Regions from separate parts of the Streptomyces sp. NPDC001927 genome, predicted to be linked through region 1. Evidence: riboswitches for the same ligand, from Rfam matches in the RefSeq annotation. Region 1 holds a riboswitch; the other holds the start of a gene.
The links. Region 1 has a riboswitch for S-adenosylmethionine ahead of thrC (threonine synthase). Riboswitches for the same ligand answer to the same signal wherever they lie in the genome.

Region 1 (7,134 bases):
AGGAAGGTGTCGCCGGGCGTGTTCCAGTCGCCCTCGTACGCCGTCACGCTCGCCCGCGCCTTGCCCGTCGTCCGGTGGAAGCCGTCCACGGTGACCGTGGTCGCGGGGGAGGTGGAGCGCTGCAGGACGTGCCCGCCGTAGACGTACACGTTGCGGCGGTCAGGGGCGTGGGTCGGGTCGGGGCCCGGGAACGCGTAGACGACCGTCAGGGACCAGCCCGCCACGCAGCCCTTGCCGTCCGGCGCCCAGATGCCGCCGACCGAGATCTGCGCGTCCGTGCCGGTCACGCCCTCGAACGCGGACGTCACGTCCGACTCGCCCGTGTAGTAGTGCGGGCCACGGGTGTCCGCCGGGTCCGTCACCAAGCTGTCGATCGAGACCGCCGTCTCAGGACCCGCCCCGACCCTGATGTGCGGCGCGGTCGTGGCGTGGTCGCCCGGCGAGGTCACCACATCGGCGCCGGAGATGTCGCAGCGCTTCAGCTGCGCCCCGCTCGGCCCCTTGTACGTGCCGTCGTTGCCGCCCCAGAACAGCCGGGCGTACGCGACCTTCGCCCCGGCCGGGACGACGACATGGCCGGTGCTGGAGCCGTAACCGGCGTCCATGGAGGCGGTGTTGATCCGCTTCATGGCGAAGGTGTTGTTGTTGTCGCGCCCCTGCCCTGAGGCGGCGCCGGCGCAGCGCGCGGCCAGGTCGGCGGGGGCCGTGGGGCAGCCCATGACCGTGTTGCCGATGGTCGTGAAGTCGCCGTACAGCGACTCGTCGTAGCGCTTGCCGAAGGGCTCCACCACGTCGGCCGCGGCGGGACCGGCCACGGCGAGGGAGAGCGAGCCGAGTGAGCCGGCGGCGAGGACGAGCGCCGCCGGCGACATGATCATCCGATTCTTGAACCGCATGAAACGGAAGATAGGCAAAAATCACCATCATTCGGCGTTACGCCACGCGGCGGTGCGCGTACTCCGCGATCTCCACCATCGGCGGCCGCTCCTCCGTGTCCACCGCGTACGTGTGCGGAGTGAAGCCCTCCTCGCCGCGCTCGAACTGGGTGAGCCGCGGCCGCACCAGATGGCCACGGGAGAGCCGCAGCTGCGCCGTCCGGTAGATCGCCGCCGCCATCCGGCCCAGCGCCTGCCCGTCCTGGTGCCGGTGCTTGCGGACCCCGACGTCCACCTGCGCGAGGGCGTCCAGACCGACCGTGTGCAGCGCGTCCACGAGCAGGCCCAGCTCCACTCCGTAACCGACCGGGAACGGCAGCCGTTCGAGCAGCGAACGGCGCGCCGCGTACTCGCCGCCCAGCGGCTGCACGAATCCGGCCAGCTGCGGCCAGTGCAGATTGAGCAGCGGCCGCGCCACCAGCTCCGTCACCCGACCACCCTGACCTGGGGTGTCGCCGAGCGGGCGGTCGTACATCGCCTTCACGAAGTCGACGTCCTGGTCGGTGAGCAGCGGGCCGACGATGCCGGTGACGAAGTCCGCGGAGAAGTCCCGCAGATCCGCGTCGACGAAGCAGACGATGTCCCCCTCGGTCACCATCAGTGACCGCCACAGCACCTCGCCCTTGCCGGGCACGGCGGGTATCCGGGGCAGGATCGCGTCCCGCGCCACCACCCGCGCCCCGGCCGCCGCCGCCACCTCCGCCGTACGGTCGGTGGAACCGGAGTCGATCACCACCAGTTCGTCCACGAGCGGAACGGCCTCGGTCATCAGCTCGCGCCGGATGACGGAGACGATCTCGCCGACCGTCGCCTCCTCGTTCAGCGCGGGCAGCACGACGCTGACCGTCGTCCCGTGCTTCGCCGCCAGGACGCGGTCGAGTCTTCGGTCCGCCACGGACCAGGACCGCCGACCCAGCCAGCGCTCCACTTCCTCCAGCACGTGATCTCCATCTCGCGGTTCGGACGGCAGGTCCAACCCTCCGGGCCTTCGGTTACAGTCTTGAACAACGCGGATGCCCGATGCATGTCGGGGTGCCACCCGCGTCACACAATCGAATACCGCTCATCCAGAGGGGCAGAGGGAAACGGCCCGTTGAAGCCCCGGCAACCCTCCAGTCGGTCACTCGTCCGCAGTCGTCAGCACTGCGCCCGCGAGGCTCCCGGCTAGGGAAGGTGCCAAATCCGTCTCATGGCGATGTTCGTCATGGGAAAGATGAGGAGAAAGGGCCTCGCCTCCATGGCTGTACAGACTGCTACCCCCGACACCACCGCCGCCGACACCGCTCGGACGGTCGATCTCGGTCCCGCTTCCGGCCTTTCCTGCCGGGAATGCGGCGAAGTCTTCGCACTCGGCCCGATCTTCGCCTGTGAGCTGTGTTTCGGCCCCCTCGAAGTCGCGTACGACCTTCCCGTCGGTGACCCCGAGGCGCTGCGCAAGCAGATCGAGGCCGGCCCCGCCAATATCTGGCGCTACGCCCCGCTGCTGCCCGTCCCCGCCGACGTCGCCGAGAAGCCGAACCTGAACCCGGGCTGGACCAAGCTCGTCCAGGCCGACAACCTCGCCGGCGAACTGGGCGTCGAGCCCGGCAAGCTCTTCGTCAAGGACGACTCGGGCAACCCGACGCACTCCTTCAAGGACCGCGTCGTCGCCCAGGCGCTCGAGGCCGCCCGCGCCTTCGGCTTCACCACGCTCTCCTGCTCCTCCACCGGCAACCTGGCCGGCGCCGTCGGCGCCGCCGCCGCCCGCGCCGGCTTCCGCTCCTGCGTCTTCATCCCGCACGACCTGGAGCAGGGCAAGGTCGTCATGGCCGCCGTCTACGGCGGAGAGCTCGTCGGCATCGAGGGCAACTACGACGACGTCAACCGCTTCTGCTCCGAGCTCATCGGCGACCCGCTGGGCGAGGGCTGGGGCTTCGTCAACGTCAACCTGCGGCCGTACTACGGCGAGGGCTCCAAGACGCTCGCGTACGAGATCTGCGAGCAGCTGGGCTGGGTCATCCCTGACCAGCTCGTCATCCCGATCGCCTCGGGATCGCAGCTCACCAAGATCGACAAGGGTCTGCAGGAGCTCATCAAGCTGGGCCTGGTCGAGGACAAGCCGTACAAGATCTTCGGCGCCCAGGCCGAGGGCTGCTCGCCGGTGTCCGCCGCCTTCAAGGCCGGTCACGACGTCGTACGGCCCCAGAAGCCCAACACCATCGCCAAGTCGCTCGCCATCGGCAACCCGGCCGACGGCCCGTACGTCCTCGACATCGCGCGCCGCACCGGCGGCGCCGTGGAGGACGTGAACGACGAGCAGGTCGTCGAGGCGATCAAGATCCTGGCCCGGACCGAGGGCATCTTCGCCGAGACGGCGGGCGGCGTGACGGTCGGCGTGACGAAGAAGCTGGTCGAGGCCGGCCTCATCGACCCGACCCTCACCACCGTCGTGCTCAACACCGGCGACGGCCTCAAGACCCTCGACGCGGTGGCCGACACCTCTCAGGCGACCGCCACCATCAAGCCGAGCCTGGACGCGTTCCGCGACGCCGGCCTGGCCCACTGACCCCCACTCGTCCGTTCACGGAAGGCAGCAGCACATGAGCGTCAAGGTCCGTATCCCCACCATCCTCCGTACCTACACGGGCGGCCAGGCCGAGGTTCCGGCGGAGGGCGCGACCCTGTCCGAGGTCATCTCCGACCTGGAGAAGAACCACGCGGGCATCGCCGCCCGCGTCCTGGACGACCAGGGCAAGCTGCGCCGCTTCGTGAACGTCTACGTGAACGACGACGACGTCCGCTTCGAGCAGGGCCTGGAGACGGCGACGCCGGACGGCGCGGGCGTCTCGATCATCCCGGCGGTCGCCGGCGGCTGCTGAGCCCACGGCCGAGCGCTCGCTTTACCCCGAGTAACCGAATTGCCCCCTCCGCGAGAGAAGCGGAGGGGGCAATTCTGCATGGTTGAACGCGGTAGAGTTGGGGAAGTCCCCCCGGCTTCACCCCGCTGCTCCGTGCCAGCCGCATATGAGAATGCGTCCGCACGCGACAAGAAGCAGCCAAAGTACGCGAACGATCTGTACCTTCTGCGCGCTTTGCCGGGCCCGACTTGCCCCGGAATTCATTCAATTCTCCGGAATTCTCCTTTACGGCGTGCCCAGAATTCTCGTCCGATTGACCTGTTGCAGAGGGCAGTTGGGCAGATACATTCAGCCGCGGTCGACGCGTTCCGGCGCAGGGTCTGACCCGGGTCCGCGAAGTGCGGGTCCCGCGCAAGGGCCAGTAATAGGGGAGTTAGGCATGGCTCAGGGCACCGTCAAGTGGTTCAACGCGGAGAAGGGCTACGGCTTCATCGCGGTCGACGGTGGTGCGGATGTATTCGTCCACTACAGCGCGATCCAGATGGACGGATACCGCACCCTCGAAGAGGGTCAGCGGGTCGAGTTCGAGATCTCGCAGGGCCAGAAGGGTCCGCAGGCGGACATGGTCAAGCTCGCCGTCTGAGCACGGCGCGATCGGCCACCACGTACGCACTCACGCGTTCTCACGCCGAGGGGTCCGCATCCTGACCGGGATGCGGACCCCTCGTGCGTGTGCGGGGTGTGTCGGTGGCCCCCGCTCGATCTGTGGGAGTCGCTTGCACTCGCATGGGCCGAGTGCTAATCATTGGCGTTAGCACTCTGAAGGTGAGAGTGCTTACGAGGATCGGGCAGACGAGGTCCGCGGCCAGGTGGGGCAAGGAACCGCCGGGTACGCAGGCCGTCCGTCGCGGGCGTCGGCGCGGTCCTGGAGCGTTATCCACCCCATGTCCGGGAGGACCACTTCACATGGCCAAGATCATCGCGTTCGACGAGGAGGCACGGCGCGGTCTCGAGCGCGGGATGAACCAGCTCGCCGACGCCGTCAAGGTCACCCTTGGCCCCAAGGGCCGGAACGTCGTCCTCGAGAAGAAGTGGGGCGCCCCCACGATCACCAACGATGGTGTCTCCATCGCCAAGGAGATCGAGCTCGAGGACCCGTACGAGAAGATCGGCGCCGAGCTGGTCAAGGAAGTCGCCAAGAAGACGGACGACGTCGCCGGTGACGGTACGACCACCGCGACCGTCCTCGCCCAGGCGCTCGTCCGCGAGGGCCTGCGCAACGTGGCGGCCGGCGCCAACCCGATGGCCCTCAAGCGCGGCATCGAGAAGGCCGTCGAGGCCGTCTCCGGCGCCCTGCTCGAGCAGGCGAAGGATGTCGAGACCAAGGAGCAGATCGCTTCCACGGCCTCCATCTCCGCCGCCGACACCCAGATCGGCGAGCTCATCGCCGAGGCGATGGACAAGGTCGGCAAGGAAGGCGTCATCACCGTCGAGGAGTCCCAGACCTTCGGTCTGGAGCTGGAGCTCACCGAGGGTATGCGCTTCGACAAGGGCTACATCTCGGCGTACTTCGCCACCGACATGGAGCGTATGGAGGCGTCCCTGGACGACCCGTACCTCCTGATCGTCAACTCCAAGATCTCCTCGGTCAAGGACCTGCTCCCGCTCCTGGAGAAGGTCATGCAGTCGGGCAAGCCGCTGCTGATCATCGCCGAGGACGTCGAGGGCGAGGCCCTGTCGACCCTGGTCGTCAACAAGATCCGCGGCACCTTCAAGTCCGTCGCGGTCAAGGCTCCGGGCTTCGGCGACCGTCGCAAGGCCATGCTGAACGACATCGCCATCCTCACGGGCGGCACGGTCATCTCCGAGGAGGTCGGCCTCAAGCTCGAGAACGCGGGCCTGGACCTGCTGGGCCGCGCCCGCAAGGTCGTCATCACCAAGGACGAGACCACGATCGTCGACGGTGCCGGTGACAGCGACCAGGTCGCCGGTCGCGTCAACCAGATCCGCGCCGAGATCGAGAACTCGGACAGCGACTACGACCGCGAGAAGCTGCAGGAGCGCCTGGCGAAGCTCGCCGGCGGTGTTGCGGTCATCAAGGCCGGTGCCGCGACCGAGGTCGAGCTCAAGGAGCGCAAGCACCGCATCGAGGACGCCGTTCGCAACGCGAAGGCGGCCGTCGAGGAGGGCATCGTCGCCGGTGGTGGCGTGGCCCTGCTCCAGGCCTCCAACGTCTTCGAGAAGCTCGAGGCGGACCTGACGGGCGACGAGGCCACCGGTGCCAACATCGTCAAGCTGGCGCTCGAGGCTCCGCTGAAGCAGATCGCCGTCAACGCCGGCCTCGAGGGCGGCGTCGTGGCGGAGAAGGTCCGCAACCTGCCCGTCGGCCACGGCCTGAACGCCGCGACCAACGAGTACGTGGACCTCATCGCCGAGGGCATCATCGACCCGGCGAAGGTGACGCGTTCCGCGCTGCAGAACGCGGCCTCCATCGCCGCGCTGTTCCTGACCACCGAGGCCGTCATCGCCGACAAGCCGGAGAAGGCCTCCGCGGCCGCTCCGGGCGGCATGCCGGGCGGTGACATGGACTTCTGAGCCTCGGCTCAGTAGCTCCTCGCTGTACGCGACTGAGGGCGGCACTCCCTGCTGGGGGTGCCGCCCTCGGGCGTTCGGGGTGATGCTGGTGGGGTGGGGGCGGCGCACGGGCTACGGAAGGTCCAGGGAAGGCCTACGGAAGGTCCAGGGAAGGCCTACGGAAGGTCTACGCAAGGCCTACGGAAGGTGGGAGCGAGCCATGATCACGCTGCTGACGACACCGACCGAGCGCGAGCTGGTGATCACCCGCACCTTCGACGCCCCGCCCGCCCGCGTCTGGGAGGCGTGGACCCGGCCCGAGCACGTCCGCCAGTGGTACGGCGTGGCCGCGATGCCCACGACCGTCTGCGACATCGACCTCCGGGTCGACGGCGCGTGGCGCTGGGGCCAGAAGGCGCCCGACGGCCGGGAGATCGTCTTCTCCGGAACGTACGAGGAGATCCTGCCGAACGAGCGCCTCGTCTACACCGAGGTCTTCGAGCTGATGCCGGGCCCGGCGGTGCACGTCACCCTCACCTTCGACGACACCCCCGACGGCGGCACGGCGCTCACGAGCACCTCGATCTGGCCGTCGACGGAGATCCGCGACCAGGCGCTCGCGACGGGCATGGAGGCCGGGATCAAGGAGGAGTACGACAGGCTCGCGGTGTACCTGGAGATGATGTGAGCCTGGACGTGCCGCGCCTCGACGCGGGGCCGTACGAGCTGCGGGCCTGGGAGCGGGCGGACCTGCCGCTCGTGGAGGAGGCGTCGACGGACCCGTACAT
Region 2 (7,134 bases), on a different contig from region 1:
CTCCCGAGGCCGCCGAGGCCATCGCCGAGGGGGTGCGCAGGGCCTGCCCGGACGCCGTGCTCGACCTGATCCCGCTGGTCGACGGCGGTGAGGGTACGGCGCGGGCCCTGGCGGCCGCGACCGGGGGCAGGCTCGTGCCCCGGGTCGCGACCGGCCCGCTGGGCTCACCCGTCCGGACCCACTTCGCGCTCCTCGCCCCCGACTCCGCGGTGGTCGAGATGGCGGCCGTCGCGGGCCTCTCGCTGGTGCCGGCCGGGCGGCGCGACCCGGGCGCCACGACGACCTTCGGGGTCGGCGAGCTGATCCGGGCCGCGCTGGACGCCGGGGCGCGCCGCGTCCTGGTCGGCTGCGGCGACTCGGGCACCTCGGACGGCGGCGCGGGCGCGCTCCAGGCCCTCGGCGCCCGACTCCTGGACACCGAAGGAGCCGAACTCCCCCTAGGTGGAATGGCGTTGAACCGCCTCGACCGGATCGACGCGACGGGCCTGGACCCCCGCCTTGACGAGGCCGAGCTCCTCGTGGCCTGCAATCCGTACAACGTGCTGTGCGGCGAGCGGGGCGTGGCGCGGGTCTTCGGCCCGCAGAAGGGCGCGAGCCCGGAGCAGGTCGAGGAGTTGTCGGCGGCCCTGGAGCGGTGGGCCGCCGTCCTCGGCCGCGACCTGCCGGTCCCGGTCGCACTGCGGACCGCCCCGGGCACAGGCGCCTCGGGCGGTCTCGGCGCCGGGCTCGCCGCGCTCGGCGCCCGGCTGCTGCCCCGGTTCGAGGTGCTGCTCGACCGGATCGACCTGGACGCCCGGCTCGCCCGCGCCGACCTGGTCATCACGGCCGAGGGCGCCCTCGACGGGCAGACCGTACGCGGCAAGATCCCCGCCGAGGTGGCCCGTCGGGCCAAGGCCCACGGCGTCCCCGTCCTCGCCCTCGCGGGCACCCTCGGCAAGGGCGCCCACCACGTACGGGCGGTGGGGGTGGACGCCTACGGCTCGATCCTGCCCGCCCCGATGGCGCTGCCCGAGGCGCTCGACCGGGGCGCGGAGTTCCTCGCCGACGCGGCCGAGCGCGCTCTGCGGATGGTCCTGCTGGGCACCCGGCTGGCGGCCTGAACAGCCCTGATCGTCAGCCGCGGTCCGGGACGCAACGGCCGTCCTCGGTGCGGTACTTCCACTGCGCGCCGTCCCGGACGAGCTCCTTCACGGCCCGTACGAAACGCTCCACGTGCTCGTCGGGCGTACCGGCGCCGAAGCTGACCCGGATCGCGTTGAGCGACTTCTCGCCGGGCGCGGCCTCGGGCGCGCCGCACTCGCCCTGGGTCTGCGGGTCGCTGCCGAGCAGGGTGCGGACGAGCGGGTGGGCGCAGAAGAGGCCGTCGCGGACGCCGATGCCGTACTCGGCGGAGAGCGCGGCGGCGAAGTGCGAGCTGTTCCACCCCTCGACGACGAAGGAGATGACGCCGACGCGCGGCGCGTCGTCGCCGAAGAGCGAGAGCACCTTCACCTCGGGCACCTCGGCGAGGCCCGCGCGGACGGTGTCGATGAGGTGCTGCTCGCGGGCGACGAGCTGGTCGAAACCGGCCTCGGTGAGCGCCTTGCAGGCGGAGGCGATGGAGTAGACGCCGATGACGTTCGGCGAACCGGCCTCGTGGCGGGCGGCCGTGGTGTGCCACTCGACGTCGACCCCGCCGTCGGCGCGGCGGGCGACCTTCTTGGAGGCGCCACCACCGGCGAGGTACGGCTCGGCGTCCTGGAGCCAGTCGGCGCGGCCCGCGAGGACGCCCGAACCGAACGGGGCGTACAGCTTGTGCCCCGAGAACGCGACCCAGTCCACGTCCAACTCCCGTACGGAGACGGGGTGGTGGGGCGCGAGCTGGGCGGCGTCGAGGACGATCCGGGCGCCGTGCGCGTGGGCGGCGGCGGCCAACTCCTTGACCGGCCACAGCTCACCGGTGACGTTCGAGGCACCGGTCACGCAGACGAGGGCCGGGCCGTAGGGGTCGCGGTCGGCGAGGGCGCGCTCCAGGGTCTCGACGGCCTGGGCGGGCGTGCGGGGCGCGTTGAGGTAGGTGACCCGGGCGTCCTGCCACGGCAGGAGCGAGGCGTGGTGCTCGGTCTCGAAGACGAAGACCTCGCACCCCTCGGGGACGACCTGGGCGAGCAGGTTGAGCGAGTCGGTGGTGGAGCGGGTGAAGACGACCTGGTCCTCGGGGCGGCAGTCGAGGAACTCGGCGACCGTGACGCGGCTGTTCTCGAACAGGTCGGTGGAGAGCTGCGAGAGGTACCCGGCGCCCCGGTGGACGCTGCCGTAGTACGGGGCGTACGCGGCGACGTCGTCCCACACCCGCTGCAGGGCCGGCGCGCTGGCCGCGTAGTCGAGCGCGGCGTACGTGACCTCGCCGCCGGTCACGAGCGGCACGGTGACGTCCCGCCCGAGGACCGGGAGCGGAGCGGCACAGCAGGGGTCGGCGGATTCGGCGTCGGCGGCGGTGGCGGCAGTGGTGACGGTGGCGTTCGGGTACGCGGACATGGCGGTATCTCCCTGGCAGGACTGGGGCAGCGAAGGGCCCGCAGGGCAGCACGATGTGGGTGCCTCGTACGGGTGTTGCCTCGACACACGACACGGCGTGCGGAGGGTGGGGAAACGGGGCCGAAGGCCCTATCGCATTCGCTTGCTCACGAGACTGCTCCCTTGAGGACCAGGACCCCAGGGTGTCGCAGGGGTCCGCGCTTGCCGCGGACCTTGCTGTCCACGGCCTGGTCTTCACCCGGGGCACCCCGCCACGGACGGAGGGTTGCCGGACAGCAAGCCGGGGCTTCGTAGCTGTCACTCATGACCTGGCCAAGAAGCTATGTCAGGTGATCGCTCCGGCGCAACCCGTGTCCGGGATCCGGGACGCGAAAAAGGGGCCCGGACAAACCCGGACCCCTCTGCCGCGCGCCGGCGCTACGCGTTGCTCGCCGCCACCCAGCGCTCCAGCGCCTTCCGGGCGGCCCCCGAGTCGATCGACTCGGCCGCCCGCGCGATCCCCTCGCGCAGCTGCTCCGCCAGGGTGCCCGACCCCGGGTGCAGCGCCACGAGCGCCGCCGCCGAGTTCAGCAGGACCGCGTCCCGTACGGGACCGGTCTCACCCGCCAGCAGCCGGCGCGCCACGTCCGCGTTGTACGAGGCGTCGGCGCCGCGCAGGGCCTCCACCGGGACCAGCTCGATGCCGACGTCCCTCGGGTCGAAGGCCTCCTCGCGCACCTGGCCGTCCCGTACCACCCAGACCCGTGAGGTGGCCGTGGTCGTCAGCTCGTCCAGGCCGTCGTCGCCGCGGAAGACCAGCGCGGAGGAGCCGCGCTCGGCGAGCACTCCGGCCATGATCGGGGCCATCCGGGCGTCGGCGACACCAGTCGCCTGGGCCTTGACGCGGGCCGGGTTGGTGAGCGGACCGAGGAAGTTGAAGGTGGTCCGGATGCCGAGCTCCTTCCGGGCCGCCGCCACGTGGCGCAGCGCCGGGTGGAACTTCACGGCGAAGCAGAAGGTGATCCCGGCCTCGTCCGCGACCTCGGCGACCCGCTTCGGGGTCAGTTCGAGGTTGACGCCCAGCTTCTCCAGGACGTCGGAGGCACCGCTCGCGCTGGAGGCGGCCCGGTTGCCGTGCTTGACGACCTTCGCCCCGGTGCCGGCCACCACGATCGCGGACATGGTGGAGATGTTGACGGTCTTGGCGCCGTCGCCGCCGGTGCCGACGATGTCGACGGACGGTCCTGGGACCTCGATCAGGTTGGCGTGCTCGTACATCGTGCGGACGAGCCCGGTGATCTCGTCGACGGTCTCGCCCTTGGCGCGCAGGGCGACGGCGAAGCCGGCGATCTGCGCGTCGGTGGCCTCACCGCGCAGGATGCGGTCCATGGCCCAGGCGGTGTCCTCGGCGCTCTGGTCGCGGCCGGTCAGCAGTCCGTCGAGGACGCCAGGCCAGGTGGGGGTCCCCCCGGTCGAAGCCAGGGGGAGGCCCGCCCTGTACTCGCCTCCAGCGGGGGTCGCAGCGCTCATGGCAGCTCCTGGTCATCACGTAACGGAATACAGGTCCCACCCTATCGATCCGGGAGCACGGCAAAGAGCCCCGTCCATCGAATGGACGGGGCTCTCGCTGTGGCGACCTTGCGGTCAGGCGATCAGGTGATCAGTGGTGGCCGTGGCCGCTCGTGATCTCCTTGTACTCCTCGGCGGTCGGCTTGGCGATCTGGTGGTCCTCGCCGTAGTAGCCCTTGCTGAGCTTGACGCGGAGCTTCTCCATGCGGCCGACCTTGCGCTCGACGCCGTTCTCGTCGACCAGCGGGCCGAGCTCGGCCGGCTGGTTCTGCTCGTGCGCCGTGAGCTTGTACAGCTCGCCCTGGCTGAGCGGCTGGTGGACCTCGACGAACTCACCGTGCGGCAGGCGCTTGATGATGCCGGACTCGCGTCCGTGCAGCACCTTGTCCTTGTCCCGGCGCTGGAGGCCGAGGCAGATCCGCTTGGTGACGACGAACGCGATGACCGGTCCGACGAAGAAGAAGATCCGGACGAACCAGGTGATCGAGTTGATCGACAGGTGGAAGTGGGTGGCCCAGAGGTCGTTTCCACCACCGACGAGCATGATCATGTACGCGGTGATCCAGGCGACACCGAAGGCGGTGCGCGTCGGAGCGTTGCGCGGGCGCTGCGCGATGTGGTGCTCGCGCTTGTCGCCGGTGATCCACGACTCGATGAACGGGTAGACCGCGATGGCCGCGAGGACCGCCGGGAAGATCGCCAGCGGGATCATCACGCCCAGGACGAGCGTGTGGCCCCAGAGGTTGATCTCCCAGCCCGGCATGACACGGATCAGACCCTCGGCGAAGCCCATGTACCAGTCGGGCTGGGCGCCGGTGGACACCTGGTCCGGGCGGTACGGGCCGAGCGCCCAGATCGGGTTGATCGAGGCGATCGCCGCGATGACCGCGATGACACCGAAGACCAGGAAGAAGAAGCCTCCGGCCTTGGCCATGTAGACCGGCAGCAGCGGCATGCCCACGACGTTCTTGTTCGTACGGCCGGGGCCCTCGAACTGCGTGTGCTTGTGGTAGAAGACCAGGATCAGGTGGGCGACCACCAGACCGAGCATGATGCCGGGCAGCAGCAGGACGTGCGCCGAGTAGAACCGGGCGACGAAGTCGCCGCCGGGGAACTCCCCGCCGAACAGGAACATCGACAGGTACGTGCCGATGATCGGCACGGACAGGATCGCGCCCTGCATGAAGCGGACACCGGTGCCGGAGAGCAGGTCGTCCGGGAGCGAGTAACCGGTGAAGCCGGTGAACATGCCCAGGAAGAACAGCAGGAAGCCGAACAGCCAGTTGATCTCACGCGGCTTGCGGAACGCGCCGGTGAAGAACACGCGCATCATGTGCACGAACATGCCGGCGAGGAAGATCAGCGCCGCCCAGTGGTGGATCTGCCGGATGAGCAGACCACCGCGCACATCGAAGGAGATGTGCATGGTCGAGTTGAACGCCTCGGACATCAGCTGACCCTGCAGCGGGATGTAGCTGCCGTGGTACTCCACCTCGTTCATCGACGGGTGGAAGAACAGCGTCAGATACACACCCGTGAGGATGATGATCAGGAAGCTGTAGAGGCAGATCTCACCCAGCATGAAGGACCAGTGGTCCGGGAAGATCTTCCGCATGTTGGCCTTGGCCAGGGAGTAGATCCCCAGGCGGCCGTCGGCCCAGTCGGCCACCCGCTCGCCGGCGGGTGCCTTCTTCTTCGTATCGGTCACAGTGCTCATCCGCGCTCCCAGAAGGCAGGGCCGACGGGCTCGTCGAAGTCGCCGAGCGCCTCCAGGTTGCCCTTGTCGTTCACACCGATCCGCAGCTGCGGAAGGGCGTGACCGGCCGGGCCGAAGATGACACGGGCGCCGTCGGAGAGGTCGAAGGTGGACTGGTGGCACGGGCAGAGCACGTGGTGGGTCTGCTGCTCGTACAGCGAGATCGGGCAGCCGACGTGGGTGCAGATCTTCGAGAAGGCGACGATGCCCTCGTGCGACCACTCCAGCTCGCGCTTGTCCTTGATGTCCTCCGGCTGGATCCGGACGATCATCAGGGCGGCCTTGGCGATCTGGACCTGGAAGTCGTGGTCGTGCTCCGTGAGGCCCTCGGGCATCGCGAAGGTCAGCGAACCGACGGCGACGTCCTCGGGACGCAGCGGCTCGTGCGTGTTCATGTTGATGAGCTGCTTGCCGTTGGCCCACAGGGTGGACCGGAGCTTCTTCTCGGGCAGCGGGCCCATGTCACGCAGCAGCACGATGCCGGAGAGCGGTACGAGCGTCAGCGCGCCGAACATCGTGTTGCGGATGAGCTTGCGGCGGCCCATGCCGGACTCGGCGGCACCGGCCGCGAAGTCCGCCATGACCTTCGCCTTGGTCTCCGGCGACGCCTGGATCGGGTGACGCTCGTCGGCGATCTCCACGTCGGACATCAGGGTGCGGGCCCAGTGGACCGCGCCCGCGCCGATGAAGAAGAGCGCCGCGCCGAGGGTCAGACCCAGGCTGAAGTTGAGCGCGCTCACCCGGCCGAACGGCCAGATGTAGACGATCTTGTCGACCGGGAAGATCACGTACGAGGCGATGAAGCCGACGGTGGCCAGCATCGACAGCGTGAACATGAAGGCGACCGCACGCTCGGACCGCCTGGCGGCCCGCTCGTCGATGTCCTGGATGCGCGGCTTGTGGGGCGGGAGGCCCGGGTCCGCGAACGGGTCGTCGAGGACCTTCACCGCGCCGTGCGCGGTGTCCTGCTCTGCGGGCAGGTTCTCTTCTGGAATCTCTTGGCTACTCATGACTTCTTGGCCTTAGCGGTGTGGGCCGCGACCCAGACGGCAACTGCGATCAGCGCACCCAGACCGAACACCCACGCGAACAGACCCTCGCTGACGGGGCCGAGGCCGCCGAGGCTGAGCCCGCCGGGGCTGTCGGCCTTCTCGCCGTTGACAGCCTGGACGTACGCGATGATGTCCTTCTTCTCCTTCTCCGGCATGGTCGTGTCGGGGAAGGACGGCATGTTCTGCGGGCCGGTCTGCATGGCCTCGTACAGGTGCTTCGGGCTCACGCCTTCGAGGTTCGGGGCGTACTTGCCGTGCGTC

Region 2: linked by a shared signal. The riboswitch ahead of ACWCO8_RS30370 (aminotransferase class V-fold PLP-dependent enzyme) and the one ahead of thrC (threonine synthase) in region 1 are both predicted to bind S-adenosylmethionine.

What each region holds. Positions count from the first base shown of each region.
Region 1 is NZ_JBSFEN010000010.1:270,248-277,381, reverse strand. Features, by position in the region: gene ACWCO8_RS27220 (DUF11 domain-containing protein) at 1-896, opposite strand, end outside; gene ACWCO8_RS27215 (glucosyl-3-phosphoglycerate synthase) at 934-1,875, opposite strand; SAM riboswitch class I at 1,996-2,155, shown strand; gene thrC (threonine synthase) at 2,173-3,480, shown strand; gene ACWCO8_RS27205 (MoaD/ThiS family protein) at 3,515-3,793, shown strand; gene ACWCO8_RS27200 (cold-shock protein) at 4,212-4,415, shown strand; gene groL (chaperonin GroEL) at 4,739-6,367, shown strand; gene ACWCO8_RS27190 (SRPBCC family protein) at 6,567-7,034, shown strand; gene ACWCO8_RS27185 (GNAT family N-acetyltransferase) at 7,031-7,134, shown strand, end outside.
Region 2 is NZ_JBSFEN010000012.1:181,299-188,432, reverse strand. Features, by position in the region: gene ACWCO8_RS30375 (glycerate kinase family protein) at 1-1,100, shown strand, start outside; gene ACWCO8_RS30370 (aminotransferase class V-fold PLP-dependent enzyme) at 1,114-2,517, opposite strand; SAM riboswitch class IV at 2,710-2,826, opposite strand; gene trpD (anthranilate phosphoribosyltransferase) at 2,935-4,026, opposite strand; gene qcrB (cytochrome bc1 complex cytochrome b subunit) at 4,157-5,782, opposite strand; gene qcrA (cytochrome bc1 complex Rieske iron-sulfur subunit) at 5,779-6,831, opposite strand; gene qcrC (cytochrome bc1 complex diheme cytochrome c subunit) at 6,828-7,134, opposite strand, start outside.